3 regions of the Alteromonas alvinellae genome follow, and region 3 is predicted to be linked to each of the others. Evidence: predicted binding sites of a transcription regulator. Region 3 holds the regulator's gene; each other region holds the start of a gene.

The links. The regulator MetJ, encoded in region 3, represses methionine synthesis genes. The targets are predictions, from matches to a motif close to TAGACGTCTAGACGTCTA.
Region 1: a site for MetJ is predicted at 4,570-4,587, ahead of metA (homoserine O-acetyltransferase MetA). Genes of this name have one in related genera too.
Region 2: a site for MetJ is predicted at 10,075-10,092, ahead of msrA (peptide-methionine (S)-S-oxide reductase MsrA). Genes of this name have one in related genera too.

What each region holds. Positions count from the first base shown of each region.
Region 1 covers NZ_CACSIH010000021.1:6,081-17,090, reverse strand. The annotation lists gene metH (methionine synthase) at 1-2,486, opposite strand, end outside; gene ACX5KA_RS01490 (homocysteine S-methyltransferase family protein) at 2,496-3,563, opposite strand; gene metA (homoserine O-acetyltransferase MetA) at 3,567-4,505, opposite strand; gene ACX5KA_RS01480 (DUF2802 domain-containing protein) at 4,616-5,050, opposite strand; gene ACX5KA_RS01475 (chemotaxis protein CheW) at 5,110-5,601, opposite strand; gene ACX5KA_RS01470 (chemotaxis protein CheW) at 5,619-6,425, opposite strand; gene ACX5KA_RS01465 (ParA family protein) at 6,433-7,197, opposite strand; gene ACX5KA_RS01460 (protein-glutamate methylesterase/protein-glutamine glutaminase) at 7,226-8,356, opposite strand; gene ACX5KA_RS01455 (chemotaxis protein CheA) at 8,385-10,613, opposite strand; gene ACX5KA_RS01450 (protein phosphatase CheZ) at 10,626-11,010, opposite strand, start outside.
Region 2 covers NZ_CACSIH010000046.1:13,334-24,343, forward strand. The annotation lists gene ACX5KA_RS03475 (collagen-binding domain-containing protein) at 1-1,035, opposite strand, end outside; gene ACX5KA_RS03480 (ExbD/TolR family protein) at 1,217-1,627, opposite strand; gene ACX5KA_RS03485 (CLCA_X family protein) at 1,770-2,549, opposite strand; gene fldB (flavodoxin FldB) at 2,605-3,141, opposite strand; gene ACX5KA_RS03495 (helix-turn-helix transcriptional regulator) at 3,603-4,091, shown strand; gene ACX5KA_RS03500 (DUF5666 domain-containing protein) at 4,214-5,944, shown strand; gene ACX5KA_RS03505 (metallophosphoesterase family protein) at 6,095-7,957, opposite strand; gene ACX5KA_RS03510 (hypothetical protein) at 8,229-9,350, shown strand; gene msrA (peptide-methionine (S)-S-oxide reductase MsrA) at 9,452-9,997, opposite strand; gene ACX5KA_RS03520 (thiol-disulfide oxidoreductase DCC family protein) at 10,222-10,617, shown strand; gene ACX5KA_RS03525 (SDR family NAD(P)-dependent oxidoreductase) at 10,607-11,010, shown strand, end outside.
Region 3 covers NZ_CACSIH010000171.1:11,754-22,763, reverse strand. The annotation lists gene ACX5KA_RS12765 (helix-turn-helix domain-containing protein) at 1-209, shown strand, start outside; gene hslU (HslU--HslV peptidase ATPase subunit) at 305-1,633, opposite strand; gene hslV (ATP-dependent protease subunit HslV) at 1,716-2,240, opposite strand; gene ACX5KA_RS12750 (hypothetical protein) at 2,610-3,350, opposite strand; gene ACX5KA_RS12745 (SPOR domain-containing protein) at 3,436-4,014, opposite strand; gene priA (primosomal protein N') at 4,147-6,336, opposite strand; gene rpmE (50S ribosomal protein L31) at 6,789-7,001, shown strand; gene ACX5KA_RS12730 (hypothetical protein) at 7,207-7,524, opposite strand; gene ACX5KA_RS12725 (malic enzyme-like NAD(P)-binding protein) at 8,205-9,440, shown strand; gene metJ (met regulon transcriptional regulator MetJ) at 9,604-9,936, opposite strand; gene metF (methylenetetrahydrofolate reductase) at 10,097-10,984, shown strand.

The DNA of each region.
Region 1 (11,010 bases), on a different contig from region 3:
CCCGATACTGACGCCCCCGGCCACATGGCGTAACTTTCCGTAAGCTTCATACCTGTATGCTGCTCTGCTGACAATAAATCCCAAATAAGCTGCTTTTCGGTGTGTTCTGGACACGCAGCGTAGCCTGGTGCCGGTCTAATGCCCTGATATTTTTCGCGGATAAGTTCTTCGTTACTCAGTGATTCGTTAGCGGCGTAGCCCCAATAGTGCTTACGCACTTGCTCGTGCAGATATTCCGCAAACGCTTCGGCAAGCCTGTCTGCCACCGCTTTAACCATAATACCGTTGTAGTCATCGCCAGTCTGAATATAGCTATCAGCAAGCTCGTCTTCCCCTATACCACCGGTAACGGCAAAAGCGCCCACATAATCATTTATGCCACTCGACTTTTCAGCTACAAAGTCTGCTAAACAATAATTAGCGAATTTGTCTTTTAGGGTTTGCTGACGCAAGTGATGGGCAACACCTTGAACTTGGTTTCTCGACTCATCGGTATAAATTTCAACATCGTCATTAACGCGATTGGCAGGAAACAAGCCGATAACGCCTTTCGCCTGAAGGCTGTTCTCTTCGATAATTTTATCCAGCATGGCGTTGGCGTCGTTAAACAGTGACTGTGCCTGCTCTCCCACCACCTCATCTTCAAGTATACGTGGGTACTTGCCTGCCAAAGACCAGGTTAAGAAAAATGGCGTCCAATCAATGTAGTTGCGCAGCGTAGCCAAATCGGCGGTTACCGGTGTTACACCTAGGTTCGCAGGTTTTACTGGTAAAGTCGTAAAATCTGGCTTAAAAGCGTTTTCTCTGGCTTGAGCTAATGTCACCGGCTTGCTGCGCGGCTTTTTACGGGCGTGCTGTTCACGTACCGTATCGTATTCTTTTGCCAATTCCTGCGCGTAAATCTCGCGGGACGTTTTGTTTAGAAGGCGCTGACATACGCCTACTGCTCTACTAGCATTTGGAACATAGGCTACAGGCGCATGGTAGTTTTGTTCAATTTTTACCGCAGTGTGCGCTTTAGACGTAGCCCCCCCGCCAATAAGCAGCGGGATATCAAAGCCCTGACGCTCCATTTCTTTGGCAACGTGAACCATTTCATCTAGTGAAGGTGTAATAAGGCCCGACAGGCCTATCATATCAACGTTTTCATCTTTAGCGGTTTGTAAGATTGTCGCCGCTGGCACCATTACGCCAAGATCAATCACTTCAAAGTTATTGCACTGAAGTACCACGCCTACGATATTTTTACCGATATCGTGAACGTCACCTTTTACCGTAGCGAGAAGAATTTTACCGTTGCTTTTCGCATCGTCTGACTTTTCTTGTTCAATAAAAGGCTGTAAATGGGCAACCGCTTTTTTCATTACACGGGCCGACTTTACTACCTGCGGAAGGAACATCTTACCTTCACCGAACAAATCCCCTACTACGTTCATGCCGTCCATTAACGGCCCTTCAATAACATGTAACGGACGCTCAGCTTGTTGACGCGCTTCTTCAGTATCTTCAATGATGTAATCGGTAATGCCTTTAACAAGCGCATGCTCTAAGCGCTTATTCACTTCTTGCTCGCGCCAGGATAAATCTTCCTTCGCGGCCGCTTTACCGTCGCCTTGATAGTTCGGTGCAATATCGAGTAAGCGTTCAGTAGCATCACTTCTGCGGTTTAAAATCACGTCTTCAACCGCATCGCGCAATTCAGCGGGTATTTCGTCGTATACTTCTAGCTGACCTGCATTCACAATAGCCATATCCATACCGGCTCGAATAGCGTGATATAGGAATACCGAGTGCATAGCTTCGCGAACCGGGTTGTTCCCTCTGAACGAGAACGAAATATTAGAAAGGCCGCCGGAAATATGTGAGTACGGACAGGTTTTACGTATTTCTCGGGTAGCTTCAATGAAATCAACCGCGTAGTTATCGTGCTCCTCAATACCCGTCGCTACTGCGAAAATGTTAGGGTCAAAAATAATATCTTCAGGAGGAAAGCCGACTTCTTCTGTCAGCAGCTTGTAACTACGCTGACAAATCTCAACTTTGCGTGCTTGTGTATCGGCCTGGCCGGTCTCATCGAAGGCCATCACTACGGTTGCAGCACCATAGCGCTTTATTAGCTTAGCTTGGTTTAAGAAGATCTCTTCCCCTTCTTTTAAGCTAATAGAGTTAACAATCGCTTTGCCCTGCACACACTTAAGCCCTGCTTCGATAATCTCCCATTTAGACGAGTCGATCATAATGGGAACTCGGCTAATATCTGGCTCAGAGGCTATCAGGTTTAAAAAGGTGATCATGGCCTGCTTAGAATCAAGCATAGCCTCATCCATATTGATATCAATGATTTGGGCACCGTTTTCTACCTGCTGTCTTGCGACATCAAGCGCGGTTTCATAATCACCTTCAAGAATAAGTCGTTTAAAGCGAGCAGAGCCTGTAACGTTGGTGCGCTCACCGATATTAATAAATGTAGAAAATTCTGCGCTCATTATGCCCTCCTAGTGTACAAACGGCTCTAGGCCTGACAAACGCATTTTGGGTTCAAACTTTGGCACTTTTCTTGGCGCAATCCCATTTACCGCGTTAGCAATATCGCGAATGTGTTCTGGTGTACTGCCGCAGCAGCCACCTACGATATTCACTAGCCCTGACTGCGCCCATTCTTTGATGTGCTCGGCCATTTCAGGGCCTTCCATGTCGTATTCACCAAACTCGTTGGGTAAACCAGCGTTAGGGTGCGCTGAAATTAAGCACTCACTAACAGTAGCAACTTCATCTACGTATTGGCGCAGTAAGTCTGGCCCAAGAGCACAGTTTAAGCCGAATGAGAATGGACTGATGTGTCGCATGGAATAATAAAACGCTTCCGCGGTTTGACCAGACAGTGTGCGCCCTGAGGCATCGGTAATCGTGCCAGACACCATAACGGGCAGCGATATACCTAGCTTTTCAAAAACCGACTCTACCGCATAGGCTGCCGCTTTCGCATTAAGTGTATCGAAGATGGTTTCCAGCATGATTAAATCTGCACCGCCTTCAATGAGCGCTTCGGTAGACTCACTATAGGCCTCTACTAATTCGTCAAACGTGACATTGCGCTTACCTGGGTCATTAACATCAGGTGAAATAGACGCCGTGCGGTTTGTTGGCCCTAATACGCCGGCAACAAAACGGGGTTTATCAGGTGTTTTCGCTGTGAATTCGTCTGCTGCTTTACGCGCCAATTTAGCTGCAGCTAAATTAATATCACGGGATTGAGCCTGCATATCGTAATCGGCCATAGCGATAGTCGTAGCATTAAACGTATTCGTTTCAATAATGTCCGCACCAGCTTCAAAATAATCGCAATGGATTTGATAAATAATATCGGGCTGGGTTAGGACCAACAAATCATTGTTACCCTTAACATCGCAGTGCCAGTCGGCAAACTGCGTTCCGCGATAATCTTCTTCTTCTAACTTGTGGCGCTGGATCATGGTGCCCATGGCACCGTCTAAAATAAGAATGCGTTTTTGAGCGGCTTCTGTAAGCGATGCCTGCGCGCTAGAAATTGGTCTTTGGCTCACGTGCTACCTCTTTGGCTGTGACTTTTCAGCAAGCTGACTTAAATCGTAAGGCGTGGTCTGATAGACATAATAATTCAGCCAGTTCGTAAACAATAGGCTGCCGTGCGAGCGCCACTGTACTATAGGAGACTTGGCTGGATCATCCCCTTCAAAATAGTTTTTCGGCATTGCCGGCGTTTGTCCCGCCGCAATATCGCGTAAATATTCGTCTTTGAGCGTATCTGGATCGTATTCTGGATGGCCTGTTACAAACACCATTCGCTTGTCTTCTGACGCCACAATATACGCACCCACATCGTCAGATTCTGCCACAACACTGAGCCCATCAACACTGTTATATAGCGAGGTATTGATGTGCCCATATCGAGAGTGCGGAGCGTAAAACGTGGGGTCAAAACCTCTCAATAGTTCATTGTGAGGATCGTTCACTTTATGCTTAAAAACACCGGAAAATTTTTCGTTTCTGATCTCTCGGGTTATACCATAGAAGTGATACATAGCCGCATGGGCAGCCCAACATAAATACAGAGTAGAGTTAACGTGTCGCTGCGCCCATTCCAGTATGGTGGTCATAGTGTCCCAGTACTTCACCTCTTCATAATCGATAAGCGCAAGAGGCGCACCGGTTACTATAAGCCCATCGTATTTTTTGTTCGCGACCGCTGAAAAGTCGTGATAGAAGGCATCCATGTGTGACTGTGGAGTATTTTTGGGTGCTTGATTATCAATTCTAATCAAGTCTACGTTTATTTGTAGCGGCGTATTCGATAACAGGCGAAGTAACTGTACTTCTGTTTCTATCTTGTTCGGCATTAAATTAAGAATGCCGACTTCAAGAGGACGAATATCCTGATTGGCAGCCCTGTCCATGTCCATGGTAAAAATGTTTTCACCTAGTAGTACATTCTGCGCGGGTAACTGCTCAGGAATACGAATTGGCATAGAGGACTCCAGTGATAAATTCCAATATCTGTATTGTGTCTATAACTGGCGATATGTCAACATCTTTACGTCTAGACGTCTAAACGTTTTTTCATCTGGTGGGAAAAATGTTAGCTATTTTGCTTATGCACCATCACTAACATTTCAGCTTCAGCACGAGGAATGTCACAGGCTTCAATAATTTCGTCAATACTGGCGCCTTGCTTAACTAAGTCTGCAGCACGCTGATATAAACGCAATGAAGGGTCTTGTAGCTTGAGCTCACGAAGCTGATTTTCTATATCAGTTTGCTTTTCGTCTAGCTCTTGAAGATGGCGGGTGATGACCAATGCGCGTGCTTGTGCCTCGTTCTGTTGGTTGTTCGCATTTTTAGCGAGCGCTTCAGCACGGGCAATAGCCTCTGCGTTAGCATGTTCGCTTTCGCTTAATGCAGAACGCAACTTGTTTATGTGCGAATACAGCACACCCATCGTGGCGACGAGTATAACTACGAGAATACACAGTATGAGTTCTAGTAAGGTAGGTGCAGCAAGCTGCCAATCCATGGACGTAACCCTTGGGAAAGTGTTGGCGGTATAGACAACCGATACCGCCTATTCATTATCTATATATTACTAAGCTCATCCCACTCTTCGTCGCTTAGCAATTTATTGAGGTCGACTAGGATAAGCAGTTCGCCATCGCGGTTGCTAACGCCTTGAATAAACTTGGCACTTTCTTCAGTACCAACGTTAGGCGCACTATCAATTTCTGAAGATTTCAGATACACCACTTCGGCTACACTATCCACCAAAATACCGACAACCTGTTCGTCGGACTCAATGATCACTATACGTGTATTGTCCGTGATTTCCGTCGGAGGTAGTCCAAAACGAGCACGGGTATCGATGACAGTCACCACGTTGCCACGCAAATTTATAATACCAAGCACATAGTCTGGTGCACCGGGTACAGGGGCTATTTCGGTATAACGCAAGACTTCTTGTACTTGCATTACGTTAATACCGTAAGTTTCTTCACCTAAGCGATACGTCACCCATTGAAGGACTTCGTCGTTGCTGTCGGTAGCATTATTATTCATTCTTTCGTCGCTCATGAACCTGGCTCCCAATACTATGGCGTCTGGTCGTTACTGCCTAAGCCTTTGTTAAGCATAGATATTAATTCTTCAACGTCAATTAACGCGCACATTTTTTCTTTAACCATCCCTGCTAACCAGGGACGCTTACCTGTGGACTCGCGCCATTTAACATCATCGGTAGTCAAATTGACTGTATTTACAAGCTTTTCGCTTGCTAATCCCCACGCACTCTCTCCTAACATTATAAGATATCGGTAGTTAAGTGATTGTGCGAGGTTTTCGTCATATTTTTCCGGCATTACCCATTTTGCAGAGTCAACAACACTTAGTTTAGACTCTCTGTGCAACATTACACCCATAAACCAGTCAGGTTTTCCAAATAAAGGGCCTATTTTTTCAATTTGGTGTATACCACCTAGCGATGTTAATGGCACCGCTAGTGTTAATCCCGCCACCTCAAAGAATAGCGCCTGAAAGCGAAAGCCGAGAGTATCCTTTAGTGGAACTTTTGATATTGGACTTCGACCTAATACCTCGTCTTGTTCTTGCGCTGCTGAAGTTTCAGCGTAAAACTGTTGCTGTTTACCATCAACCGTCTCGACTTTTTGCGTTTCAATTAACGATGTAACCTTTTCCGCTATCGCCTCCTGCTCACTCGTTGGAGGCTCACTTTTTTCAACGGTTGAAACAAGCGCTGATTCAGCCATCTGCTGAGAAGCCTGCTCAAGCAATTTTGCCGTGCGCGCAGTCACATCTTCAGGTGTTTCTGGCTCTTTAAGAAGGCTATCTAAGTATGCCTCCATTACTTCTTCACGGGCAAATGGCGATTGCTTGCTCATGCTTTTGTTATTTCTCCAATACGGCTAACAGTTTCTCGTAGGCATTTACACCTCTCGTCTTTGGATACGCAGCAGAGATCGGAAGCTGTACCAAACTTGCATCTCTAAAGTGCGTATCAACCGGAATCACACCTTCCCAGACGCGCTCCCCGTAATCACTCATTAATCGTTTTCTTGACGCCAACGCGGCGTTTGTACGCTTATCAAACATAGTTGGAATAATCAGGGTGTCAAAGGACTTATTTAACGAACGCCCCATGATTTCCATAGTACGGATCATCCTATCCAAACCTTTAAGTGCTAAATACTCTGTCTGAGTCGGCACAATCACTTTATCGCATGCCGCTAGTGCATTTACCATCAGCACCCCTAAAACCGGAGGACAGTCGATAATAGCAACGTCGAATTCACCGGATATTGTAGCGAGTGCTTTTTTCAACACTAAGCCCATACCCTGTTCGCTTCCCATGGTTCTGTCTAGCGTCGCTAGAGCCATAGTCGCTGGTAGCACATACAAATTATCAAGCTTTGTAGGGCAAAGACAATCCATTACGTTATCGGCAGAAATCTCATTAGACTTAATAAAAATGTCGTAAACTGAATGACTTGTCGCCTCAGCATCAATACCAAAGTAATAGCTCAGCGATGCGTGTGGATCAGTATCAATCATAAGCACTCGCTTGCCCTTTTGAGCCAGCAAGCCGCCAAGGCTGACGGTTGTAGTGGTCTTACCTACCCCGCCTTTTTGATTTGCTACCGTCCACACTTTCATAATTGCTGTTCCATTACTATTCAAACTGCTATCGCATTTCGGTTTGAACGCAACTGCTCATATCATCGATACTAATATTCTTACTCGATATGTTGGCCGCGGCGACAGCTTGAGGCATACCGTAAACTACACAGGAGTCTTGGTCTTGCGCCCAAATAGTCGCACCTTTATCTTTAAGTAGTCGACAGCCTTCCCTACCGTCAGCACCCATACCCGTTAGTATGACTCCTAATACATCTCCACCATAGGCTCTAGCTAACGAGCTAAACGTAAGGTCTACACTTGGCTTGTAGTTCACTTTATCTGCCTGGCTTGCATCTACAATCGATATCCGCTTGTTGCTTCCGATAGACTCAATAAGCATTTGCTTGCCCCCGGGTGCGAGGTAAGCATGTCCAGGCTTCAAAATATCGCCTTGCTCAGCTTCCTTTACAGCAATCTTGCAATTACTGTCTAAGCGCTGTGCAAATGCGGTAGTGAAGGTTCCCGGCATGTGTTGTACAAGTAAAATGGGGTACGGGAAGTCTCCGGGTAGCGGAGAAAGCACTTTTTGAAGTGCTACAGGCCCACCTGTTGATGCCCCTATTGCCAAACATTTATACTGCTTCCCTGTTGGTCTTACAGACGAAACGGTAGGCTGCTTGGCCGCGTCTTTATGACCAGAAAGTAAACCCGACGTTTTGAAAAACGCTTGTTTAGGCGCGTTATCAGGAAGTTTTCTGGACTCAATATTGCGAAAGGATGGGCGCTTCAAACCCAGTCCTCTTCGCGCTATCAACCTGACTTTAGTACAAAGTAGCCGCGAAGCATCTTTTCTGTCTTGAGCGATGTCTTCGAATTTTTTGGGTAAAAAATCTAGCGCGCCCGCTTCTAACGCGTCAAGCGTCGCTTGGGCGCCGTGATGCGTTAATGAAGAGAACATTAAAATAGGCGTAGGACGTTTATCCATAATAACCTTCACAGCCGAAATACCATCCATAACTGGCATTTCAACGTCCATGGTTATTACATCGGGTTTAAGCGCCTCGGCTTTGTCGAGTGCATCACGCCCGTTTCTCGCTTCCCCGACAACTTCAAGTTCTCTATCACCATCGAGTATTTCTCTTACTCGACGGCGATAAAAGGTCGAGTCGTCCACGACTAGGACTTTAAAGACCATGGATTATCATTCCTGTTAATTCATCGCCTTACTTGATGGGTTTACGCGCGTACCGTTTTAGCAGGCTCGGAATATCTAAAATTAGTGCAATTCCACCGTCTGACGTAATTGTAGCTCCCGCCATACCAGGCGTTCCTTGCAACAATGCATCCAACGGTTTGATAACCACTTCTTCCTGGCCTATCAGCGCGTCTACGACAAACCCGACTTGCTGTGTACCAATTTGTACTACAACAACATGCCCCTTTTCTTTATCGATATTTTTGGGGCCTCGGATTAGCCATTCGCCAAGGAAAAACAAAGGAATTGCTTTTGAACGAACTATCATTGTTAATTGGCCATCGACCGTATTGGTCTTCTTGATGTCCATATTTATTATTTCGTTCACCGCACCTAATGGTAACGCAAAGGTCTGTTTTCCTACAACAATCATTAATGTGGGTAGAATGGCTAGCGTTAGCGGAACTTTAATATCCAGTCGCGTGCCTTTTCCTAGCTGCGAATCGATATTAACCGTACCGTTAAGCTGGTTAATTTTGGTCTTAACCACGTCCATACCCACACCACGACCAGAAATATCACTAATTTCAGTTTTAGTGGAAAAGCCTGGTGCAAATATAAGATTGAACGCTTCAACATCTGACATTCGTGCTGCAGCATCCGCGTCTAGTACACCACGACTAATAGCGATCTCTTTTAGCTTCTCGGCATCCATTCCCTTACCATCATCTTCGATAGTAAGAAGAATGTGGTCGCCTTCTTGAGATGCCGATAGCTGAACCGTACCCATGCGCGGTTTACCCGCTGCAGCGCGGTCATCCGGCATCTCAATACCATGGTCGACGGAGTTTCTCACCAAATGCACTAGGGGATCGGCCAGAGCTTCAACCAAGTTTTTATCTAAATCGGTTTCTTCACCGACCAGCTCTAAGGTAATTTCTTTCTTTAAGCTTCTTGCGAGGTCTCGAACAACACGAGGGAAGCGACCAAACACCTTCTTGATAGGCTGCATGCGGGTTTTCATTACCGCACCTTGCAAGTCACCCGTTACCACATCTAAGTTGGCGATAGCTTTTGACATGCTCTCGTCGTTGCTATTGATACCTAAGCTAATGAGTCTATTTCTAACCAAAACTAGCTCACCGACCATATTCATTATTTGGTCTAGGCGCTTAGTATCTACACGTACAGTGGTCTCTGCAGGAGGTGCTGCTGGGCTCGCTTTCTTATCATCTTTTTTAGGTGCTGCTTTGGGCGCAGCAGGAGCGCTTGTTTTGGCTGGCGCTGGTGTCGCTTTAGGCGCGGCTGGCGCAGCTTGTTTTGCTTTCTGAACAGCTTCTGTTGCTGCTTTATCTACAAGAGGCTCTGGCGACGTTGTCGCCGCGCCCTGCTTAGTCGGCCCCTGGCCAGAACCATGTAACTGATCAAGTAGCGCTTCGAATTCATCGTCGGTAATTTCTTCGTCACCTGCGCTGGTTGCTGATGAAGATGGCGTTGCAGATGCTGGAGCTGGCGCAGCCGCCGCTTTTTCTTCACCGCCAAATTTACCTTTTCCGTGAAGGTCGTCTAACAGTGCTTCGAACTCTTCGTCGGTAATATCATCGCTATCAGAACTCGCCGCCGGCACTGGTGACTTAGCAGGTTCGCTTTTTGCTGGTGCTGACTGCCCTGGCGCACCAGAGCCATGAAGTTCATCGAGAAGTGCCTCAAACTCATCTTCAGTTATTTCGTCAATACCACCGCTACTGTCACCCACGTCCGTCGTTGAAGGCGCAGGCTCTTCTATAACTAACTCGGGCTCTTCAGCAACCACCTCTGGCTCGGCAGCGGGCGTACTGGCGTTCTCGAATATGTTTTCATCTGGAGATTCTGGGCGGCTTAATTTGTGTAAAACGTCCACTAGATGCGCATCTGCAGGCTCCAATGGATCGCGCGCTTTTACGCGCTCGAACATTTCAACGACCACATCCGTGGCCTGCAAAATAATATCCATTAATTCAGGTGTTAGCGTTCTTTGGCCATTGCGCATTACGTCAAAAACGTTTTCGGCACCGTGACAAATTTCAACTAACTCAGTAAGAGAAAGGAAGCCCGCTCCGCCTTTTACTGTGTGATAGCCACGGAAAATTGCATTTAATAAATCCGCGTCTTCAGGATTGTTCTCAAGATCAACGAGCTGTTCTTGTAATTGTTCAAGTATCTCTCCGGCCTCAACCAAAAAGTCCTGTAATATATCCTCGTCAACATCAAACGACATGCGCCCGCTCCCCTAAAAACCTAAGCTAGACAGAAGATCATCTACATCATCTTGACCTGAAACGACATCGTCCCGTTGATCAGCATCAATGATTGGGCCTTCCGCCTCTACACCATCAACCTTATCGGCCTTAACGCTAGATGGTTTAGTGTGTTCTGTACCGTCGCGTTCCCCAAACATGGTAAGCATGTTTACAAGACTATCTTCTACCTCTTTTACAAGGTCGATAACGCGACGAATAACCTGCCCTGTTAAGTCTTGATAGCCCTGTGCCATCAAAACTTCGGTAAGCAATTGTGTAAGTTTAGCTGACTGAGCCGAACCTTCTTCCAATAATTCGTCTAAGTCTGCGCATAAAGCCTTAAATTCACCAAGTTCGATTTGGCGATTCATAAGC
Region 2 (11,010 bases), on a different contig from region 3:
GAAATATTCATTTTCCTGCGTAAAGGCCGTATTAAAGAAGCCAGTGTTAAATAACTCAACTGATTCACCGTACACATTGATGATGTTGTAGCTGGTGGTTGAGAAATCGTAAACAATGCCTTTATCAGCAGCGCTGAACCAACTAGCGTCAATATTGTAGATATTGATATCATCAGAGCCAGAGAAGGTAATGGTATTTAATACATCCTTGCTAGCGTCGGTACAAGCAACCGCTTGATCCGAATCGTTAGCGTCAGTGCACGACAATGTTGTTGTGCCATTCACCGACATTGACGCAAACTCCTGAGACTGCGCTGTTACTTCGGCAGCAATAGCATTAAAGTCGATATTGTTAACGTTAGCCTTACTCACGCTGCCCTGTTCAACAGATGTTGCTGTCGAACCATTGATAGCGGTGTAATTGTTAACGTCGTTAAGCGTTACGGTACCGTTAACTTCGCTGCTATCAAGTTCAACGCTAGACTCAGCAAATACGTTTCCGTTTTCAACTTGGGAGCCATATAAAGTAGGGTTACTCACACTGTCGTAAACACTATTAGGCCCACCAAGTTTCACAGTATTGGCGTGCACATCACCTGATACAACATTTGAGTTACCTAGTTTGACATCACCTTTGGATGAGATACCGCCAGACTTCACCGTAGAATTAATGAGATTTACAGTCTGCTGAGCGTTAACCGCTTTATCGAATGTGAGTTCAGAGCCAAACACCATACCTGACACGGTAGTTGAACCACCGTGAACATCACCGCGCGTGAAATGAAGGTTACCGCCTACGGCAAGAGCAGACTCAGACATATCTGGCGATAGCAGTAAGCCGACATTGAAATCGGATACGTTCATTTCGCCACCGACAGCTAGTCTTCCTTCAACATCGGAAGATTGGCCGGTAAAGCTATCGAAGATGAATGCGTTGTATTCAAACGCTTCACTTAATTCAATTTTGGCGGCAGACACTTGTGGTGCTGACATAACCGCTGCAAGTACAGCAGTATAGAGTATTTTTTTGTGCATAATGGCTCCAGTGACATCAGAGTCTGGAACCGAGTTTCAACATGGATTTTCCAGACACACCGAATGGTACGATCTGAACAAAATTCATGCGATAGCACAAGAGATACTTTGGTATAAGGTCTTATACGAAAAAAGCCACCCGAAGGTGGCTTTCTTTATTTTGCGTGGTCAGAAAGGCGTTTTAGCTGCTCTTTTTAACCAAAACAGATACTTTATCAATACCTGCAATTTTAACTTGGTTCATAACTTCTACCACAGTACCGTGTTCACTGTCTTCGTGAGCCTGGATAGCAGCTGAATCCGTGTTGTTTTCCGCTAGGTATGTTTGCGTGTTTGCAACCACACGACGAATATCAACTTCGCGGCCGCCCATCATAATTGTGCCATCAGCATCAATACGGATAGAAAGCGCTTTTGAAGGCTTATCGTTTTTCGCTTGATTATCTTCAGGACGGTTTACGTCCAAACCTTTCTCTTTCACGAACGAGGTCGTTACGATGAAGAAAATCAACATGATGAACACGATGTCCAACATGGGGGTCATATCAATCTGAGCCTCGTCTTCAGCCGAGGTATGCTTCTTTCTTTTCATCTCGTCTTCTTTCTTCTGTTACGTTCGAGCGCTTTAGTATACTGCTTGTTACAAAAATATACAGGGTTTTGTACAAAAACAGTGTGCTCATTAACACTTGTTGTTGAAAAAATACTCAGTTTCACAGTAATAAAACAACAAACTAGGTTTGTTTATGTGAAATAGCGACACCTAATTGGTAAAAATACAACATCAATGCCTGATTGAGTGATGTACGCAAGTTACCATGAGGATAAATGCCAAGTCTAGCTTCCGTTGATTTTTTTGTCCCCTGCACCAAAAATGCGTTTTTGATCTCGTGATCTTGAATACAGGCTTCAAATGCGCGGGCAGCCATCTCCTGAGGCATAGCATAATAATACATTTTTAACGCGCGATCAGCCTCTACGGATCGCACAAAGTACTCATTTGGCCTTTTTTGATCATTTAAAAACAATAAAGAGAAGCAATCGCTCAATTTTTGATTAAGTGGATGTGTGTTAATGCGCGCATTGTCTAACCATGCTTGTGTTGCGAAACTACCCGAGGGCACATCTTCAAACATACGAGGCGCAATATAGTGGTCGAAGGCGTGAAACCACTCATGTGCCAAGGCGCCTGCGCCAGCATTTTTAGCAAGGGCAAGTTGTCTTTTGGCACTGTTGTAATGGGCGCTACTATGCTTTTGCCCCCCACTGCCAAATGCCAGTGAAAGTGAGCCATTAAGCGATAAAACTTGTTCATTTACATTTAAGATCGCAACTAGATCGTACAACGCATCAAAAAACAAATTGGCCGCGATCTGCTGCTCTTCTTTGGTAACCCAGCGACCCACTGTGATCGTTGAAAAATTAAATAGCTTTCGAATATCTTGAAATGATACATCTGCCCCGTCCCGATGACTTGGTCCGTTGCGGTAGAAATGTTGATGGATTCGACTCATGCTATCGGTAATGGCTCAATTGGCAGCAGTGCGTTTAACACAAACTTAAGTTGCGTTACGCCATATCCACAAGAAGTTGCTCACACCACGCTTCAATGCGACTTTCTGTTTCATCGTATTGGTTTTCATCATCTAGCGACAAGCCAACAAATTGGCTTTTGTCTTCTGTAAGCGCCTTTGACGCAGTAAAGTCATAGCCTTGATTTGGCCAATAACCAATAATCTTACATCCAGTCGGAATGAGTGCGTCGTGAAGCATGCCTAATGCATCTTGAAACCATTCTCCGTAGCCTAGCTGATCGCCAAGGCCAAACAAGGCGACAGTTTTGCCTGAGAGGTCTAAGGCGTGCACGTCTTCCCAATGTGACTCCCAGTCTTCTTGAAGCTCGCCAAAGTCCCATGTGGAAATACCAAAGATAACAATGTCGTATTCAGCGGTGCGTGAAAGGCTAACGTCTTTAATATTGTGAAGTGCGACGATATCTTCATCAAAAAGGCTGTTGAGTTGGGCTTGTATTTTCTCTGCCGCCATTTCGGTATAACAGGTTGTTGAACCATAAAACAAACCAATTGACAGCGCGCCGTTACTCATTAGAAACCTCTTTTTAACTAATCGTCTTCACTGGTGGGAATTCTACCTCTTTATTGTTGTTCTACAAAGAGTAGTAGTGCACATCGGTAATTTTTACAATTTCATCACACTTATTACATATCAGTATTTGCATAGGGTGGCATAGAGAACGAAATTCCTACCTCAAGCACTATCGACTGCTATCACTGATATTTTTATTGTGGCGCTAAAAAAGTTACGGTATTGTCACACTAAACTTCAATACCCTCTTTTGATGGTGAAGATGCATACCTTATAACATCATTGATACTTAACATGTATTGCACCAAGCTGAGCAACATCTATTATTAGGAGGTCGGTCTGTTTTAGCAAAGTTAATCTCAAGGTGCGTTCTGTTGCTACAGTAGGATACTTACTGAACCCTCAAACACCCACTAAGTCGATATGAAGAAGTAAATTGATAAAAGAAGTCAGATTCAAATATGAAAGAAAAAATTATTTCAGTCACATTGCTTATTATAATTACTCTTAAAATCTTAGATCTCTACGTAGACTTTTCAGAGGAAGTGAATTTTATTCATCTAGCACAGGAAGTTTCTCTTATTATCCTTTCTGGCGCTGTTTTTATCTTTCTAGTACTTGATATAAAGAAGAATGCATCTTCGCTTTCTGCACTGAAACGTGAACTATCAGACTCTAAGTTGAGAGTTCATGAAATTTCAGAAGAACTTAAATCATCTAAGCGCGACTTTTTCACCGCTGTAAATAATCAGTTTGCACAATGGCAACTTACCAATTCAGAATCTGAAATAGGCTTACTGCTATTAAAAGGATTGAGTTTGGCTGAAATTTCCATGATTAGAAATACTTCAGAAAAAACTGTTCGTCACCATGCCTCTTCTATTTACAAAAAAGCAGACTGTAAAGGAAGGCATGAACTCGCCGCGATTTTCTTTGAAGAATTAAACTAAGGTTGTATAAATTGCTAGCTTTAGGGCATATGTCCTATGCCTTTTGTGCCCTATGTTCTATAGATTTTACGCCGCTTTCAGCAATACTGGTTTCGAACTTACATAAACGTCGGAATCTATTCATGAAAAAGCTTATTGCATTATCAGTATTACCATTTGCACTTGTCGCTTGTGGCGGTGGCAGTAGTGAGGAATCAAATGAAATTCCTGAACCATCTACTACTGCACCGTCAGAAACCACTCCACTTCCAGATGAATCTTCATCCACTGCTATTACGGTTAAACAGGGTGTCATCACCGGATTTGGAAGTGTTTACTTAGATGGGAAACGTTATCTTACCGATAACGCCAATATCATAATTAATGGCATTGAAGGCCAAGCAATCGATCAGTTAAAAGTGGGCATGACTATAAATTTAATTAGCGAAAATGGAGATGATACTCCCAATGCCCAGCGCATTGAGTACGACTCAGGGGTAGAGGGAGTAGTTCAATCAATCGACCGTGTCAACCGAATAATATACATTGCAGGAGTTGAGGTTTTTTACAATGATTTGACGCATTTTATTGCGACTTCTTCAGTTTCGTTGAGTGTAGGAGAGCGAGTTGAAGTAAGTGGATACCCGCTTGCTGGGGGACAGTTTCAAGCTACCTATATTGGGAAGGAACTTGATAATGACGGTCAACAGAGCGAGCACATCAGCGGGTTAATTCAGAATTTAGATACAGGACAACAGAAATTTTCGATAGGCAATGTCACTGTAGATTACTCCAGTGCTAGAGTAGAAGGTGTTATTTCTAATCAAATCCTAGTTAAAGTTGAAGGTATGACTGAAGGCAGTAATTTGATTGCCTCTGAGGTTGAAGTCAAAGGCTATCATGATGACAATTATGATGAGGCTGAAGTGGAAGGCGTTATTACAGCATACGATAATAATGCCGGAATTGTAGAAGTTAATGGGCAGCAATTTGAACTAAGCAGCTCTGTTTCTTTTTCTAATGGTTCTTCACTGGATTTGATAACCGGAGCACAGGTTGAACTAAAGTTGTCAATTGTTAATGGTGGATTTACTGTTACGCATATTGAATTCAAGCACTATGATTACTACAACGACGGTGTTATGAAAGGAGCAATAGCTGCTATTGATTACAGCGCTAAATCGCTCACAATAGGCAGCAATACCTATTTTGCAAATTCGCAAACCCACTATGAAGATGAATACGACCAATATTTTTCTTTTGACTCACTGCAACTTAATGAATTTATCGAAGTGGTTTATGTTACAGAAGGTACTCAAAATGTCATTTTGAAAGTCGAACGTGAACGTGAAGACGAGCGTTTTGAAGAGTCAGAAATTAAAGGGCAAATAACTAGCTTTACTAGCTCATCAATAGTAGTCGCAGGTCTAAGTATTGACTTACCGGCAGATGCTCTTTATTTCATTGATGACACTCGTAGTTCCCTTGCTCAATTTGTAAGTAATGTAACAAATGGGCTTTATGTTGAAGTTAGTGGAACATTCGATGCGAATGGTCTTTTCTTACCAACCAAATTTGAACTTGAATTTCAAGGTGATGATGGAAATGACGATGATGATCGTGACGATGGTTCAAGAACGGGCCATGTTGAACTAGAAGGAAGAGTGACTGCCATTTTGTCAGATACGTCATTCATGCTGAATTCGTATACGATTGAATTAAAAGAAGCAACAAAACTTGAGCTTTACGACAGAAGAGTATCACTTGTTGAATTTATGAATGCAGTTCAGGTAAATCAAGTTGTTGAAATTGAAGGGAGCTGGATAACAAGCACTGCGATAAACGCTTATGAAGCTGAAATTGACAATGATTAGTCTACAAGTAGAACGTTCTATCTAAATAGCGTTTCTAGACCTCTAAATTATACAATTTAAGATGAAAACATGACCTCGGATATACACAGCACTTTGTATATCCGAGTTTTTTATTACTTGTTCTATCAACAATTGCTAAGTAAATGTTGACTAATTTCTCTTTTCTAGCGGAAACACTACCTCTTTACCGTTGCTCAACAAAGCTTTGCAGTGCACTTCGGTATCTTTGTGTGAAATTTTTAATACACCCAAAGCGCATCCGTTGAATAATTCACCATACCCGGTGCTTGGTTCGCGCGCTTTAACCGACATATTTCTACGGCGTGTGAATAAATTAAGCGGCGATGCAGAGCGATATAGCAGACGATTTAACCTATCAAGCCATTTAATCAGTCCGTCGGGAAATGCATTTTTTAGTCCGCTGCAAGTAAATTGGGTGATATGTGGGCTATGACGTCTAAAGCGCAGACGCACATCGTAAACAAACGAGTAGTGCACATCACCAGATAAGATAATGAACTCTGGAGGCGTTTTGTAATGCCTGAATATGTTTAATATAACGTTCGCGGTGCCTTTGTGGGCCATCCAGTTCTCAGCATCAACAGTAAGCGCCTTGCCAAAAAACGTAAACACCTTTTGAATGGCTTCGATAACCTTTACACCATAAATGGGAGCGGCAGAGACAACGATGACAGATTCTTTGCCAATTATAGAATGCTGAAAATCACACAGTGCTTCCCAGTCCATTAGCCCCGAGGGCTTATTCATATTAGATTCACTGCGCCAACGCTGCGTGCGGGTGTCTAAAACCTCAATAGGTGGTGTGGTATCTAAACGGTAATGCCACTGATCAAAATCCAAAAGATCATCAATGATTTCATCGTGCGAGTTTAAACCGCTTTCTCCCATTGATTCTTGTACTTTAGCAATTAATGGCGCTACTTTTTTTGGTGCATTTCCCCAGCCTTGGCAAAGCAAGTAGCCGATAAGCGCATTGCCGATCATGCGTTTTGATAAAGGGTTTCCATAGACTTCTTGTTCCCAGCCCCGGGTTAAGTTCCAGTCGTCGGTAACATCGTGATCGTCAAAGATCATATAGGTAGGAATGTGTGCCAGCGCCCTACGTACCTGCGGTAGCTGTTTTACAAAGCCGTTAAGCGCCTCGTGTTCTTTGTCGAAAATAGCGTGGTATTTTGGGGGGATCCCATCTTTATCTATATTGATATCAGCCCAAAGCGTGTCGGACCACACTAGTAAATACATAGCGATGATCTCCGCACTGCCAATCAAATGGTTTTGCGCGTTTACTGATGTGAATACCGGTTTTTTCTTAGCACCAAAGAATATTGAAGACAGTACCGTATTGGTCGCAATTTGAGGAAGAAGCTGCTCTCGTTCGTAATACCCATGTTCATGTGTGGCAAGTTCATTAGTGTTGATTACTACTGCTCCTTCCAGTGCTTCATGATAAAGGCCTAAACGGTCAATCACGCTATGTATGGCTTTAAGCATAGGACCTGCGACATCATCAGCGTAAATTTGATCGCCCGTCATCAACAGGAGATCGGGAAAATCATTTTGCTTTTTGAACGCATTTTTATGGAGTACATCTACTTGTGCTAGGGCATCATCACTGTGAAAGTGAGGCTTGCGGCATGAGCCGTGCAATATGGTCTCGGGAGTCTCGGTGTAATGGAAACATAAGGAAGACTGTCCATCGTAAAGAAGCCCGCGTTGTTCATCTTCCCATGAAGCCTGCTGAGCGTCGTCGCTAAATGATAGCGAGTAACCTATCCGCGCAGTATCTTCGAAGGGCTCTGACGAAGTGAAAGAGAGCAAGTGTATAAATGCGTACTTACCTACGCGTACGGTTTCGCGTTGACAACTGCCGCTGACGACTTCATTTGCAGATAGATTTAGCGTAGGTGAATCGGCGTTACTGGTTACTACCCAAATATGACATTCTGTAGATGTCACCTTTCGTACTATTGGACCTGCAATAACTTGGGGCAAGTGCTGCGTAGAAATGACGCTCTCCTTTAATTTTCGTCAATATTAATACACGTAAGCGTGTTAACTAAATATGCTGCACATTAATTGAAAACATGATGACAGCACGGCTATTTAACGTTGCCAAATCATATATGTACTCAGCAAACCTGATGTCTATCGCATAACCTTACTCTTTTTTGTGAATAAACGGTATGCTCGATATACTCCCTTACAATTTTTTCAGTTTTACCTTTTGCTCTCATCTTAATAAACGGAGAGAGGACTTCACACTATGCTAAAATATTTAACCAGTGCTGTGCTAACCACTTTACTGATAAGCGCCTGTAGCGAGCCGAAAGACGTGGTTATTACTCCTGAACCTCAAGACTTAACAGAAGTCACTGTGGGTAAATGGATCCTTGATGAAAAAGGCAACGTTATGTTTGACCCTCAAACCTCAGGGTTAGTGGTGTTAGACGGTCAACTTGTCACTATCGCAGATGCTAGCGCTGATACTACTCAACAGTTGAAACTTCATAGCATTTCACCTGATACCGCAACGCTGAGCGCATCGAGCGAACGTTTTTCATTTTCCAATACCGTGCGCCGAAGCTGCTTTTATAGCTATTTAAGCGAGCAACCTGATTTAGAAGCGTTAGCCGTAGACCCCAGAGACACCAACGTAATTTATACGGTTACCGAAGATGCTACCCGTACCGGCGCATTAAGCCCTCGTTGTGAAACCAAATACGAGGAAACAGGGTCAACAGATTACCCCACCTTGTTGGTAAAATTGACGCGAAAAGACAATGGCTCGGTTGAAATGTCGGACGTGCGACCTCTTCAGTTTCCCAACGATTTTGAAGTAGGTAATTTTCCTAACGACGGCATTGAAGGGTTGACGATGGCTGAAGACGGCACGTTATATCTGGCGCTAGAGAAAGATAAAGCAGGACAGCCAAGAATTTTTACATTGACTGTTGATGAAGACTTTTTCTCGTCGAATGATTTTGCCACAGTGAGCGAGCCTAACCTTCAACTTCCTTCGTTTACTTCAGGCAATCACCCTATCAATGGACTGGCGTTATATACTCATTCAACGGGCGCATCCTATTTGTTTGGCGCAGCAAGAAACGACAATGAACTGTGGGTAATTGATGTGAGTGGCAGTAAGCCAACAAAGCGTATCCCTATTACCTTCGACGTTGCCGGCGACCAGAATTGTGAACAGTACACAATGGATAATTCGTCGATGGAAGGACTAGTGACCATTGAAAATACCTTGTGGATCATTAACGATCCTTGGGAAAAAAACTACCTTAAAAACGCGACGTGTGAAGCGCATAAGAAGCGTTATGAAGACTTAGCGCCTTTATTATTCCCATTAGAAATTAACAGCGTTTGGTTTGAATAATAAGAAAACGAATAGATTGAAAAACAAAAGGGTTGCTTTTAAGCAACCCCTTTTATTGTTGGCTCACGCTGTTGAAAGCGCGCTTAATATCGCGGTTTTATCTATGCGTCGCTGCGAAGTCGAGAAGCGAAGGTCTTTTTAAACTTCGCAAGCTTAGGCGCCACTACCATAGAGCAATACTGGTTCTGTGGATTATTTTTGAAGTAATCTTGGTGGTAGTCTTCGGCGTCGTAGTAGTTATTTACAGCTACTATTTCAGTCACTACTGGGTCGGGCCAAACCTCTTCTTCTGTAATTTCTGCGATAATTTTTTCTGCTTCAGCTTTTTGTGTATCGTCGTGATAGAAAACCGCGCTGCGATACTGTGTGCCTACATCATTGCCCTGTCTATTCAGCTGTGTAGGGTTATGCAGCGCAAAGAAAATTTCTAGTATCTCTCGGTAGCTAATGCTGTCGGCATCAAACGTCACTTGTACCACTTCAGCATGGCCAGTATTTCCTTTGCATACCTCTTCATAGGTTGGATCGGCCTTTTCTCCTCCAGCATAGCCAGAAATTGCTTTTTCCACGCCTTCAACGCTATTAAACGCTGATTCGATACACCAAAAGCATCCGCCTGCCAACGTGGCGACTTGTAAATTTGCCATAGTAAAAACCTCTCTTAATCTCTGACTGTAGTGTGGGTGCGGGTAGGTCACAACACAAGTCATCCAAGCGTGTTTTTTTATCGTATAAACGAATATTAAATAAGAATAATGTGCGAGCTGAGTGAAAGGTTTTAACATGTGAGGTTAGCTGCTTTCTTTCAAGCAGTTTGCAACTGGTAAGAATGCGTATAAGCGTGTTCAAAATTTGGCAGAGGTATTCAGTCGTGATTATTTTCTATGACGGGTATTGTCCGTTGTGTATCGCTGAAATGCGTCATTTAAGAAAAAGAGACAAGCACAACAAATTAACATTGGTAGATATTCAGGCCCCCGATTTTTCGAACCGTTATCCAACCATGGATTGGCATGCACTCAATGCAAGAATTCACGGACTTCGCGAAGATGGGACGTTGATAACTGGCCTTGATGTCACTCATGAAGCATGGAAAACCGTGGGCATGGGTTGGCTATATGCACCGCTTCGCTGGCCTGTTATTCGTCATGTGGCCGATGCTTTCTACAATGTATTCGCAAAGCATAGATACACCATTTCATACCTGTTAACAGGTAAAAAACGCCAGTGCGATCGCTGCATACCAGGAGAAGCCAGTGAAAAATAACGTCCTAATAGTGGGCGCGTCGGGGGGGATTGCGTCCGCGCTTATTGAGCAATATAGCAGTGAAGGTGCTAGGGTGTTAGCGGTTAGTCGCGCCCCTATATCTGACACCAGTCATTCTGGGGATGTAACCTATCATCAGCTGGCCGAACAGGACGATAGGCACATAAGCGAATTTGTTGAACAGCTGGCTGAACAGCAGGTTGTGTTAACTACGGTAGTTATCACAACAGGCTTTCTACACCGCGAAAGCGATGGCATTCATCCTGAGAAACGTTTGGAAGATATCAGCGAGCAGGCCTTAGCGGCTTATTTTTCGATTAACAGCATTATTCCCGCAATGTGGCTCAAGCATTTGGTGAATATTATGAGTAAAGAAGGCTCAACCCTTGTTTG
Region 3 (11,010 bases):
AACAGACCATTGCGCGTTATGAGAAAGGTCAAACAAAAATTCCACGGACAACAGATGCAGCCTTAAGAGCCTTATACATGGAAAGCCAACAGAAGAATAATCCCGTAAGTTACTTTCTTGATTTACTAGCAAATACTCAAGCGGAAGAAGCTGCAAAAATAATTCGTCTTGAAGAAGTCGAAGACCATTGGGAAAAAGTAGAAAGGTAAAAAAGCCGACTTAACGTCGGCTTTTTAGTTCTTCTTCATGTAGAAGGGTTAGTTGAACAAATTAACTAACGAGGAAACTTCTACTTAGCGCTAAATTACAAGATAAAGCGCGACAGATCTTCGTTATCTACCAAGGTTTCTAGGTGGCTGTTTACGTAGTCTGCATCAATCACGAATGACTCACCGCTCTTTTCAGAGGCGTCAAACGAGATATCTTCCATAAGGCGCTCTAGCACGGTGTGCAAACGGCGGGCACCAATGTTTTCAGTGCGCTCATTCACCTGCCATGCCGCTTCGGCAATGCGCTGAATACCAGAATCGTCGAACTTGATATCCACGCCTTCTGTCTTCATTAGTGCGATGTACTGGTGCGTTAAAGACGCATTCGGCTCGGTAAGAATGCGTTTGAAGTCACCGACTTTAAGGGCAGACAGCTCAACGCGAATTGGAAGACGACCCTGAAGCTCTGGAATAAGGTCCGACGGCTTGCTCATTTGGAATGCGCCCGAAGCGATAAACAAGATATGGTCGGTTTTAACCATGCCGTGTTTTGTCGATACCGTTGAACCTTCCACAAGTGGAAGCAAGTCACGCTGAACACCTTCGCGAGACACATCGGCCGACGAGTTGCCCTCACGCTTACAGATTTTGTCAATTTCATCGATGAACACGATACCGTGCTGCTCAACCGATTCAATCGCCTTTTCCTTCAAATCTTCTTGATTCACAAGGCGCGCCGCCTCTTCTTCAATAAGCATTTTGAAGGCATCTTTAATTTTCAGCTTTTTCTTTTTCTTTTGCGAACCAGACAAGTTTTGGAACATGCCTTGAAGCTGGTTGGTCATTTCTTCCATACCTGGAGGCGCCATAATTTCTACGCCAACCTGCGGAAGTGCAACATCAATTTCAATTTCTTTGTCGTCTAAGTCTCCCTGACGAAGCTTTTTGCGAAATGCTTGTCGCGTGCCGCGATCTTCAACATTTTCCTTATTACCCCACGCATCTTCTGGAGGAGGAAGCAAAACATCTAGAATTCGCTCTTCCGCTGCTTCTTCTGCGCGGAATTTCACTTTCTTCATTTCGTTTTCTTTCGTCATCTTTACCGCGATATCGGCAAGATCACGAATGATGGTTTCAACTTCTTTACCCACATAGCCCACTTCAGTGAACTTAGTCGCTTCAACTTTAATGAACGGCGCATTAGCAAGTTTAGCTAAACGGCGAGCGATTTCGGTTTTACCCACACCCGTTGGGCCAATCATCAAAATATTTTTTGGCGTAACTTCTTGGCGCAGCTCAGGTTCAAGCTGCATACGACGCCAGCGATTTCGAAGTGCAATAGATACAGCGCGCTTGGCATCTTGTTGACCGATAATATGACGGTCTAACTCGTGAACAATTTCTCTTGGTGTCATTTCAGACATGAATAAACCCTTTTCTAACAGCGCTTGCTGTACTCAAATTCATACGAGCGACAGCAAACCGATAACAGCACTCAGCTATTACTTAGTAATCTAGTACATCAACCGTTTGGCTATGGTTAGTGAATACGCAAATATCACCCGCTATGGTCAACGCTTTTTCGGCAATTTCTTTTGCGCTTAGCTCTGTATTTTCAAGTAGTGCAGTAGCTGCGGCTTGCGCGTAGTTACCACCAGAGCCAATCGCGATAAGATCTTGTTCTGGCTGCACCACATCACCGTTACCGGTGATAATAAACGATGCGGTTTCGTCTGCGACAGCAAGCAGCGCTTCTAGTTTGCGAAGCGCCCTGTCAGTTCGCCAGTCTTTGGCAAGCTCTACAGCCGCTTTGGTCAGATGGCCTTGGTGCGCTTCTAGCTTTGCTTCAAAGCGTTCAAACAGCGTAAATGCGTCGGCCGTGCCACCAGCAAAGCCCGCTAAAATCTTGTCGTGGTATAAACGGCGCACTTTGCGCGCATTACCTTTCATTACGGTATTGCCCAGTGATACCTGTCCGTCACCGGCCATTACCACTTGATTCCCACGTCGTACAGATACAATCGTTGTCACGTTAATTCCCCGTTTAGCTGGGCGCTGCTGCGTTTTTCCTCTAGCAAAGGCAGCAGCGTTCAAATTCAATATCAAATAAGTGGGGGAAGGCTTTTTAATTTCAAGGGTAAGACAAAAGAATGTGCGCTCAGAGCTGCCTACTCTGTGGGCTTGGCGTGTTCGCTAGTGTATTGAATACACCATTTATTGAGTGCATACTCTCGCCAATATACTCTATGGCCAAGTGAAATAATGCCTAGATAATAGAGCACAGATAAAGTAGCAAGCCTACATTTATGAAGGTTTATTGGGTAACGGTAGTAGTTAACCTTTTTTGCTTGGGCTAATTGCACTTGAAGTGATTAATACCCAAGCATTCAAGATAGGAATTTAGCGAAATCTATACCCTTCAATGTCAAAACCAAAACCACTTTCGTAGCCCTTAACATACACCCATCCTTTATTCGGTAGGCGTTTGTGCTCGCTTTTCCTTAAGCATAAGCGCCCATCAGACAGGGGGCCGTTCTCTTTTAGCAAAAGTGGATGTCGACATTGCTTAGAGCCGCTTCCTTTTTCATAAGCAAATTTTCTTTCTATCTTTTGTTTATCGGAGGCTAAATGAAGCGTGTAAGGCAATGCCGTATCAACAAAACTAAAGCTTAAGAAAAAGGCTAATAGCGGCATACCAAATAACGTCATTTTTCCACGTAAATCTTTAGTCACAAACTGCGCATGCCGCTTATCGATAAAAATGGCGAGGTAATAAAAGGCGCTATAGGCAAAAGTGAGAAGTACGATGGCCCAATTCGAATTGTCTAGCCATCCATTGATCACGATAAAATCGGTAAAAGCACTTACGAACATTGCGCCGATAAGTACTAAAAAGGTAATGTTCGATATGCGTGTGACCAAGTGTAGCTCAGACCATTTAGGTCGACCAACATGCTCATCATGATGGGCGCCGTCCGCATCATTCTCAGGTGGCAGCGTTGCTCGTTTCGAAGCGAGCTCATTCTTTGCTGCCTGGTAGCGCTCCGGAAAGGCCTGCTTATCAATGTTTTCCAGAACGTCCTCGAGCTCTTCTATGCTATAAGCGGCATAATTTGGTTGTTCGGTGATGGCAATACTCATTGATACTTCCTTGTAAACGCATCCTTTCTCTACGCGTTATTTCAGCGCCCTACGCAACGTATTAAGTGTTACTTACAATTAACTGCTACAAGTTCCAGTACCAAATTTGGCATGTGGCAATGTTCACTTTACGCAGACTGTGCTTTGCTTTTTCTGCATCACGCTTAGACTCGTAAGGGCCTAAAATAACGCGAAACCAGTCGCCGTTGCTGCCAGTGCTGTGCCTTATAAGCGCCTCTAAACCTTGGAATGCAATTTTGGCTTTCATCTCTTCAGCCTGCGCGCGGGTTCTAAACGAGGCGCACTGCATTAAATAGCGTTTGTCAGACTTTTCTTGCTCTTTGACCTCAACTTCCACTTCGTATCCTGGCAGGGTTTTGATGTACTCCCACTCTTCCTCAGGCAGTTCAGGTAAAGATTCTTCTGTAGGTGCAACAGGTCGTGAAGCTTGGGTATCTACGTCATCTTCTACATTGTCTTTTATCGACCACAAAAACACACCAAAGCCAATCACCAATGCGAATACACCGATAAGGCGCACGATTGGAAGTTTCTCAACAACCGACGCATTAATTTGTGCGTTTCCCGCTGGTTTTCTACCTTTACGAGCAGGCTTCTTTTTTTGAGGAGATCGTCCACGAGAGACATAATCGCGTTGGGCCATAGGCGGCAATATTCCTACTTGTTATCGTTGTTTGTATGCGTAAGAAAACGTCATATACCAAATCTTTATCAAGAAGCAGCTTTTCTGCATCTTCGATCCTGCCAAAATTTTAACGTATTGCTACCCAACAAGCTAACTGAAATCGGTAGGATCAATATCTATTGACCACCTTACCTTCATTGCCTGCGGCAACGCCTGTAAAAATGGCAGCGCCAAACGTAGCGCATTGTGAAGCGGCGCACGCTTTTCATGGCTGCATACCAGCATAGACCGGAACCGGCCTTGCCGCTTTTCGATCAGACAAGGAAACGGGCCATTTAACTCAATGGCATGCTGCTGGAGAAAGACTTGCTTGCTGTCTTGTAAAAAGCGATAGGCCAAACTGCTGTCAGTCGCTTCAGCACGAATAACAAATTGACTAATAAAAGGGGGCAACCCCGCCGCTTTGCGCTCCATTAATGCGTGCCGGGCAAAATGCCCATAGCCATTGTGCACTAAATCCTGTAGCAGAGGGTGATGGGGGTTGTGAGTTTGAAGCCACATTTCACCAGGTTTACTGGCGCGCCCTGCTCTTCCAGCAAGCTGTGTCACAAGCTGGGCAAGCTTTTCTGGCGCTCTAAAATCCGCACTAAAAAGTGCACCATCACAATCTAGAACTGCAACTAGGGTTACATGAGGGAAATGGTGCCCTTTTGATAGTATCTGGGTACCTACTAGCAGCTGGTACTCTTGGCGGTTTATTGCATCCAGTGTTTGGTGCAGTTTATCTTTGCCCCGCACGGTATCGCTGTCTATTCGTACCTGTTTAACACCGGGAAATAAGCTTGTAAGCCCTTGCTCAACTTGCTCGGTTCCGGTACCCGCCGTAACTAATTCATTGTGATGGCACGCTTCGCAGTTTGATGGCATTGAGCGCATGCCGCCGCAGTGATGACACTGTAGTCGGTTCTGCGCTTTATGCACTGTATACGGACGGTCACAGCGCTTACACATGACGGTTTCACCGCAGTGGTGGCACAGCAGCGCTGGTGCATAGCCTCTGCGATTCACAAACACCAATACCTGATTTCCCGCGCTGATATGCTGGCGCATTATCGTTAGCAAGCCTTGCGAAATACCGTAGTGAATGGGTTGATCGCGTGCGTCTAACACATGCTGATGCGTGCTTTTCGCCCCTCCGGCTCGCTTGGTAAGCTGCAAATGGGCATAGCGACCGCTTAACGCATTGTTAAGTGTCTCTAGCGCGGGCGTGGCGCTGCCTAATAAAAGAGGAATATTGTGCTGCTTAGCCCGCATAGCTGCCAGGTCACGGGCGTGATAGCGAAGCCCATCTTGTTGTTTAAAAGACTCGTCGTGCTCTTCATCCACAATCAGCATGCCGGGGTTGTGCAGCGGAGTGAAAATAGCTGAACGGGTACCGATGATTATCCCGAGTTCACCAGCTCTTGCTCGCTGCCACACCTGTAGCCGTTCTTTATCAGAAAGCTGAGAGTGTAAAACGCCCACTGCAATACCAAAGCGCTTCTCAAAGCGAGATACCGTTTGCGGCGTAAGCCCGATTTCTGGCACAAGGATAAGCACTTGCTTCCCTTCACGCAGTAAGGGTTCAATGGCTTGAAGATACACTTCCGTCTTACCGCTACCGGTAACCCCTTCAAGTAAGCTTACAGCGAAGTTGCCCTGCTGACGGTTTAGCGCGGCAATGGCAACCGACTGCTCAGTATCTGGAACCGGCTTTTCAGACACCGATAACGAGGCAAGCCAACTGCCTGACTTAAATTCAGGCGCGACTTCTTCAATGCTTGCTAATGACTTTTCGACAAGCGCCTTGACCGCAGGTGCGCCATATTGCTTGCGCGCTTGGGACGCTAATAAGGCACCACCGGCCATTGCAGTAAAACAGGCTTGTTGTTTAGGCGCCCGCGATAACGTGTCTGCATCCCTTTGCCTACCTTCTTCGGTAAGCATTAGCATGTCTTGAGGTGTTGGCGCGGCTGACTCGCCTTTGCGCAACAAAACAGGCAGCATGGCGTGTAGCACTTCACCCGGCGCATGATGATAGTACTGCCACAGCCATTGGGCCATTTTCAGCAGCACCTCATCTATTATGGGGCTATCGTCCAGTACCGACTCAATGGCTTTTAGCTTGTTGGAGTTTTCAATGTCGCTTTCAGGTTTGTGTAGGGTTTCAACGACTACGCCCACAAGTTTGCGTGGACCGAAAGGCACAACCACTCTTACACCCGCACTTAGTGCGTTATCGTAGGTATATGTGAAAAGTTGGCGCAGTGGCACTGGCACGGCAACTTGGATAAAGGCCATTGCGAACGTTTTACCTTATTTGACGACTGTTATAGCGCTTAATGCGCTTACTAAGCTTCTTATGTTGAAACTAATTATACTGAAACTACTTGCAGAACTATACGTTACAGTAGTTTGCGCTGCTAACAGTTAGCTTCACATTTTGCTATTAGCGCATGATTTTGCGTCTAGCGCATATCGCCTAGACTTGAAAGACAAATATTTAAACATACTTTTCTGTTAAGCATAAAAAGAATGTTTTTTGTTTGGCTCTTTTTACACGGCTACCTTGTCTAGCGCTCTTGTTTAGCATTTGGCCAAAAACAGCTTGATCAAGGCTTTGCCATCCTTTATTATGCGCCGCTCTTTTGCGATAGGCTGTTCTTTGAACGACTTATCATTTGAACTAAGTAACGTATGGTGTGCGACTTCGGGTTGTATAGCGATACGGCCTTATTATGTGAGGTAACCCAATGAAACAAGATATCCACCCAAAATACGAAGAAATCACAGCAACTTGCTCATGTGGTAACGTAATGAACATTCGTTCTACGCTTGGTAAAGACATCAACCTAGACGTATGTTCTTCATGTCACCCATTCTACACTGGTAAGCAACGTAACGTTGACACCGGTGGTCGTGTTGATCGCTTCAAGAAGCGTTTCGGTGCATTGGGCAAAAAGTAAGCCTGATATCGAGTTCGAAAAAAGCGCCTTTATGGCGCTTTTTTATTGCCTAAAATTCACGCTTCACACAAACAAGGTGTGCCAAACAGCACTTTACGGCCGATATTCTTCATGAAGCCAGTACCTAGCCAATGTATCTAGCTCTGTAACTCACCTTTCTGTATAACTTTTTAGCTAGCCTTGCAGCATTTAGCGTAACCTGAAGTCAGTGAAGGTTTTTAACCGTAGATAAATGCCTATCCCAATTGCCGCCACTCACTTTTTTACATTGTTCTTCGCTATCAAAATAAATTCCAACAGGTGCTGACTTAATTGACGCCAAAGCAATATTCACTTGGCTTATGAAGTCTATATCCCAACCATTAGTTAACGCCCGCTGCTTTTCCGATTCTGTGTTAAATACAGCAATCACTTGCGGCGCTCTCCAATGCCCTACGTGAGTTAGCCAAACAAATCCATTATTGGTAGATTTTACGCTTTCGCACACATCGGTTAGCACGGTTATTAGTTTTCTTTCTGTCATATCCTCGCCTTCAGCGCGAATTTTGAGTGGGCTTTCACAGGATTTTATCAGAAATATTGGGTGGAGAATTAACGAGGTATCTCCCTGCGTTCTTTTTTCCTGATTTGGGTTTCTGTCCTATTCATTTATGAGAACGTAGAGCCTTTCGATAGCTTTGTTTTCATCCTCCACACAATAGACCTACGGAATGTTATAACAAGTCAAAATAAATAGCATGAATGGCAATTATAGCCCCATTTTACTGGTCTAATTAGTATGCCTAACCTACATTGGTATATGAGAATTCTGATCAGATATGTACACAGTGATTGGCTGTGTTAGAGTTGCGATCGGCACTTTGATAGTGAGCATTAATTCTGTGAATAATGCATGACTTTCAAGACTTGTGGCGCTTTTGGGTACATAAACCTGAGGCTTGTATCCATTAAGGTATGTGAACAAAATCAGTAAAGGTGAACGCCTAATCTGCTTTTTCCACATGCCACCTTAGGGCCTATTGATGATTGCTGTACAACAAAGATCAACAAGCTCTAGTGCTAACAACTATTTATAATCACTTTTGTCATTACTTGGTTGTAACGCGCTTACGTTTATCTACCTATAACTATAACGACAATAAAATAGCTACAGAGCGTGAACGAAAACACCGATGAACCCTACATCTAAGGATACCTTTTTACATGTCAGATTTTAGACAACGCGCACTCGATTATCACGCCAAACCCACACCTGGAAAAATCCGCGTAGATTTATCTAAGCCAGCCGATAGCGTGGATGACCTTGCTCTTGCCTATAGCCCAGGCGTTGCCGAACCGGTCAGAGAAATAGCCGAAGATGCAGATAACGCCTATAAGTACACGGGTAAAGGAAATCTAGTTGCCGTTATCAGTAACGGAACCGCGATTTTAGGATTGGGTAACCTAGGTCCACTGGCATCGAAACCTGTTATGGAAGGAAAAGCCCTTCTGTTTAAACGCTTTGCTGGCCTGGATGCCATTGACATTGAAGTGAAGCATCGTACGACCGAAGAGTTCATTAATACGGTAGCGAATATCGCCGACACGTTTGGCGGCATTAACCTAGAAGACATTAAAGCGCCTGAATGCTTTGAGATTGAACAAGAGCTAATTAAGCGCTGTAAAATTCCTGTATTTCATGATGATCAGCACGGTACCGCTATTGTAACTGCAGCGGGCATGCTTAATGCGCTGGAAATTCAGGGTAAAAGCATAGAGAGCGCTAAAATTGTGTGTATGGGTGCCGGTGCAGCAGCAGTCGCTTGCATGGAACTGCTTATTAAGTGTGGTGCCCAGCGCGAGCGTATTTATATGCTAGACAGAAAAGGCGTTATCCATACTCGTCGCGAAGACTTAACTGAGCACAAAAAGCTATTTGCTAACAATACTGACAAGCGTACGCTTGAAGACGTAATGGAAGGTGCGGATATTTTTGTTGGTGTGTCTGGACCGGATGTTCTACCTCCTGAAACACTGGCCTTGATGGCTGAAAACCCAATTGTATTTGCATGTTCTAACCCAGACCCTGAGATAAAGCCTGAACTTGCTCACGAAGTACGTAAAGATCTTATTATGGCTACCGGACGTTCGGACTACCCTAACCAAGTTAATAACGTACTGTGTTTCCCGTTTATTTTCCGTGGAGCACTAGATGTTCGTGCAACGGCCATAAACGATGAAATGAAAGTAGCGGCAGTAGAAGCCCTTCGTGCTATCACGAAGGAACCTGTACCAGAAGAAGTACTAGCTGCCAGTAAGAGTACTAGTCTGACATTTGGCAAAGAGTACATTATTCCTAAACCTATGGACCCGCGTTTATGCGAGCGTATCGCCACTGCGGTATCTAAGGCGGCTATTGAGTCTGGCGTTGCACGCGTACCTGAAAGCCCAGAAGAGTAAGGTTCTGGCGCATAAGGCAAAAACATGGAGAGGCTAGTGCTCAACCTTTATTTGCTAAAAAATGCGCGTAGAGAATACAAGTATATAAAAAACGGCGCTGTGTTGTAGGTTATCAACTAGCAATAACTTACAACAAAGCGCCGTTTCTCTTTAATACTAAATATCAGTCGTCTTCCGACACATCGTTTTCGAAGCTAGGGTCAATGCCCATGTCTTCCATAATACGCCTAGCTTCAGCCGGCACGCGATTAGGATTGTCTTTGCGCAGGTCATCATCGTTAGGCAAAGGTTGCCCGGTAAATGCGTGTAAAAACGCTTCGCACAGCAATTCCGAATTAGTGGCGTGACGCAAATTATTAATTTGGCGGCGGGTACGCTCATCAGTAAGTGCTTTAAGCACATTAATAGGTATAGAGACAGTGACTTTCTTTACCTGCTCGCTCTTTTTCCCGTGCTCTGCGTAGGGGTGAATATATTTACCGTTCCATTCTGCCATTGTACTAACTCGGTCTACTCTTTTTATATTATGAAGAGAAATTCTAAACAAGTTCACGAAAAGGTCAATTGAGCAGTGTAAACCTCTTGACGTCTAGACATATATTCTTTAATTTAGACGTCTAAACGTCTATAAGCATACATTTTTGAGAGAAAAAGCCATGGTTTCTTACGCACAAGGTATCGATGCATTAAACCAGTCCCTATCGGAACTGCGTGATATTGATGTATCTTTTGAATTTTTTCCGCCTAAAACGGAAGCCATGGAACAGACCCTGTGGAAGTCGGTTGAACGCCTAGCGCCACTAAAGCCAAGCTACATGTCGGTAACCTACGGCGCGAATAGCGGTGAACGTGACAGAACCCACGACGTAGTTAAGCGTATTCAACAGCAAACCGGTGTAGCGGCGGTTCCTCACTTGACCTGTGTTGATGCTAGCCGCGATGAGCTTAAACAAATCGCAAAAGACTACTGGGATTCAGGCATTCGCCGTATTGTTGCGCTTCGTGGCGATTTACCGCCAGGGGTAGAGAAAACAGAGATGTACGCCTCTGATCTTGTTGCCTTACTAAAAGACGTTGCCGATTTTGATATTTCTGTTGCCGCCTATCCGGAGAAGCACCCTGAAGCGCCAAATGCACAGTTTGATTTGCTAAACCTAAAGCGAAAGGCAGAAGCAGGCGCTACAGAAGCGATTACCCAATTCTTCTTCGATACCAGTGTTTACCTTCGATTTAGAGACCGTGCAGCCGCAGCGGGTGTCGACTTAGATATAGTTCCGGGTATTTTGCCGGTAACTAACTATCAAACATTAGTGAAATTTGCAGGGTTCACAAACGTGCATGTGCCGGGCTGGTTGCACAAAATGTTCGACGGCCTTGATGCCGACGACCAAGCCACCCGTAACCTGATAGGTGCTAACATTGCCATGGATCAAGTAAAGGTATTAGCTAAAGAAGGGGTAAAACACTTCCATTTCTATACTTTGAACCGTAGTGAATTAAGCTACGCCATCTGCCACATGCTCGGCGTGCGCTCAGGCGCTTAATACATACGACAATCAGGACCTTGCTT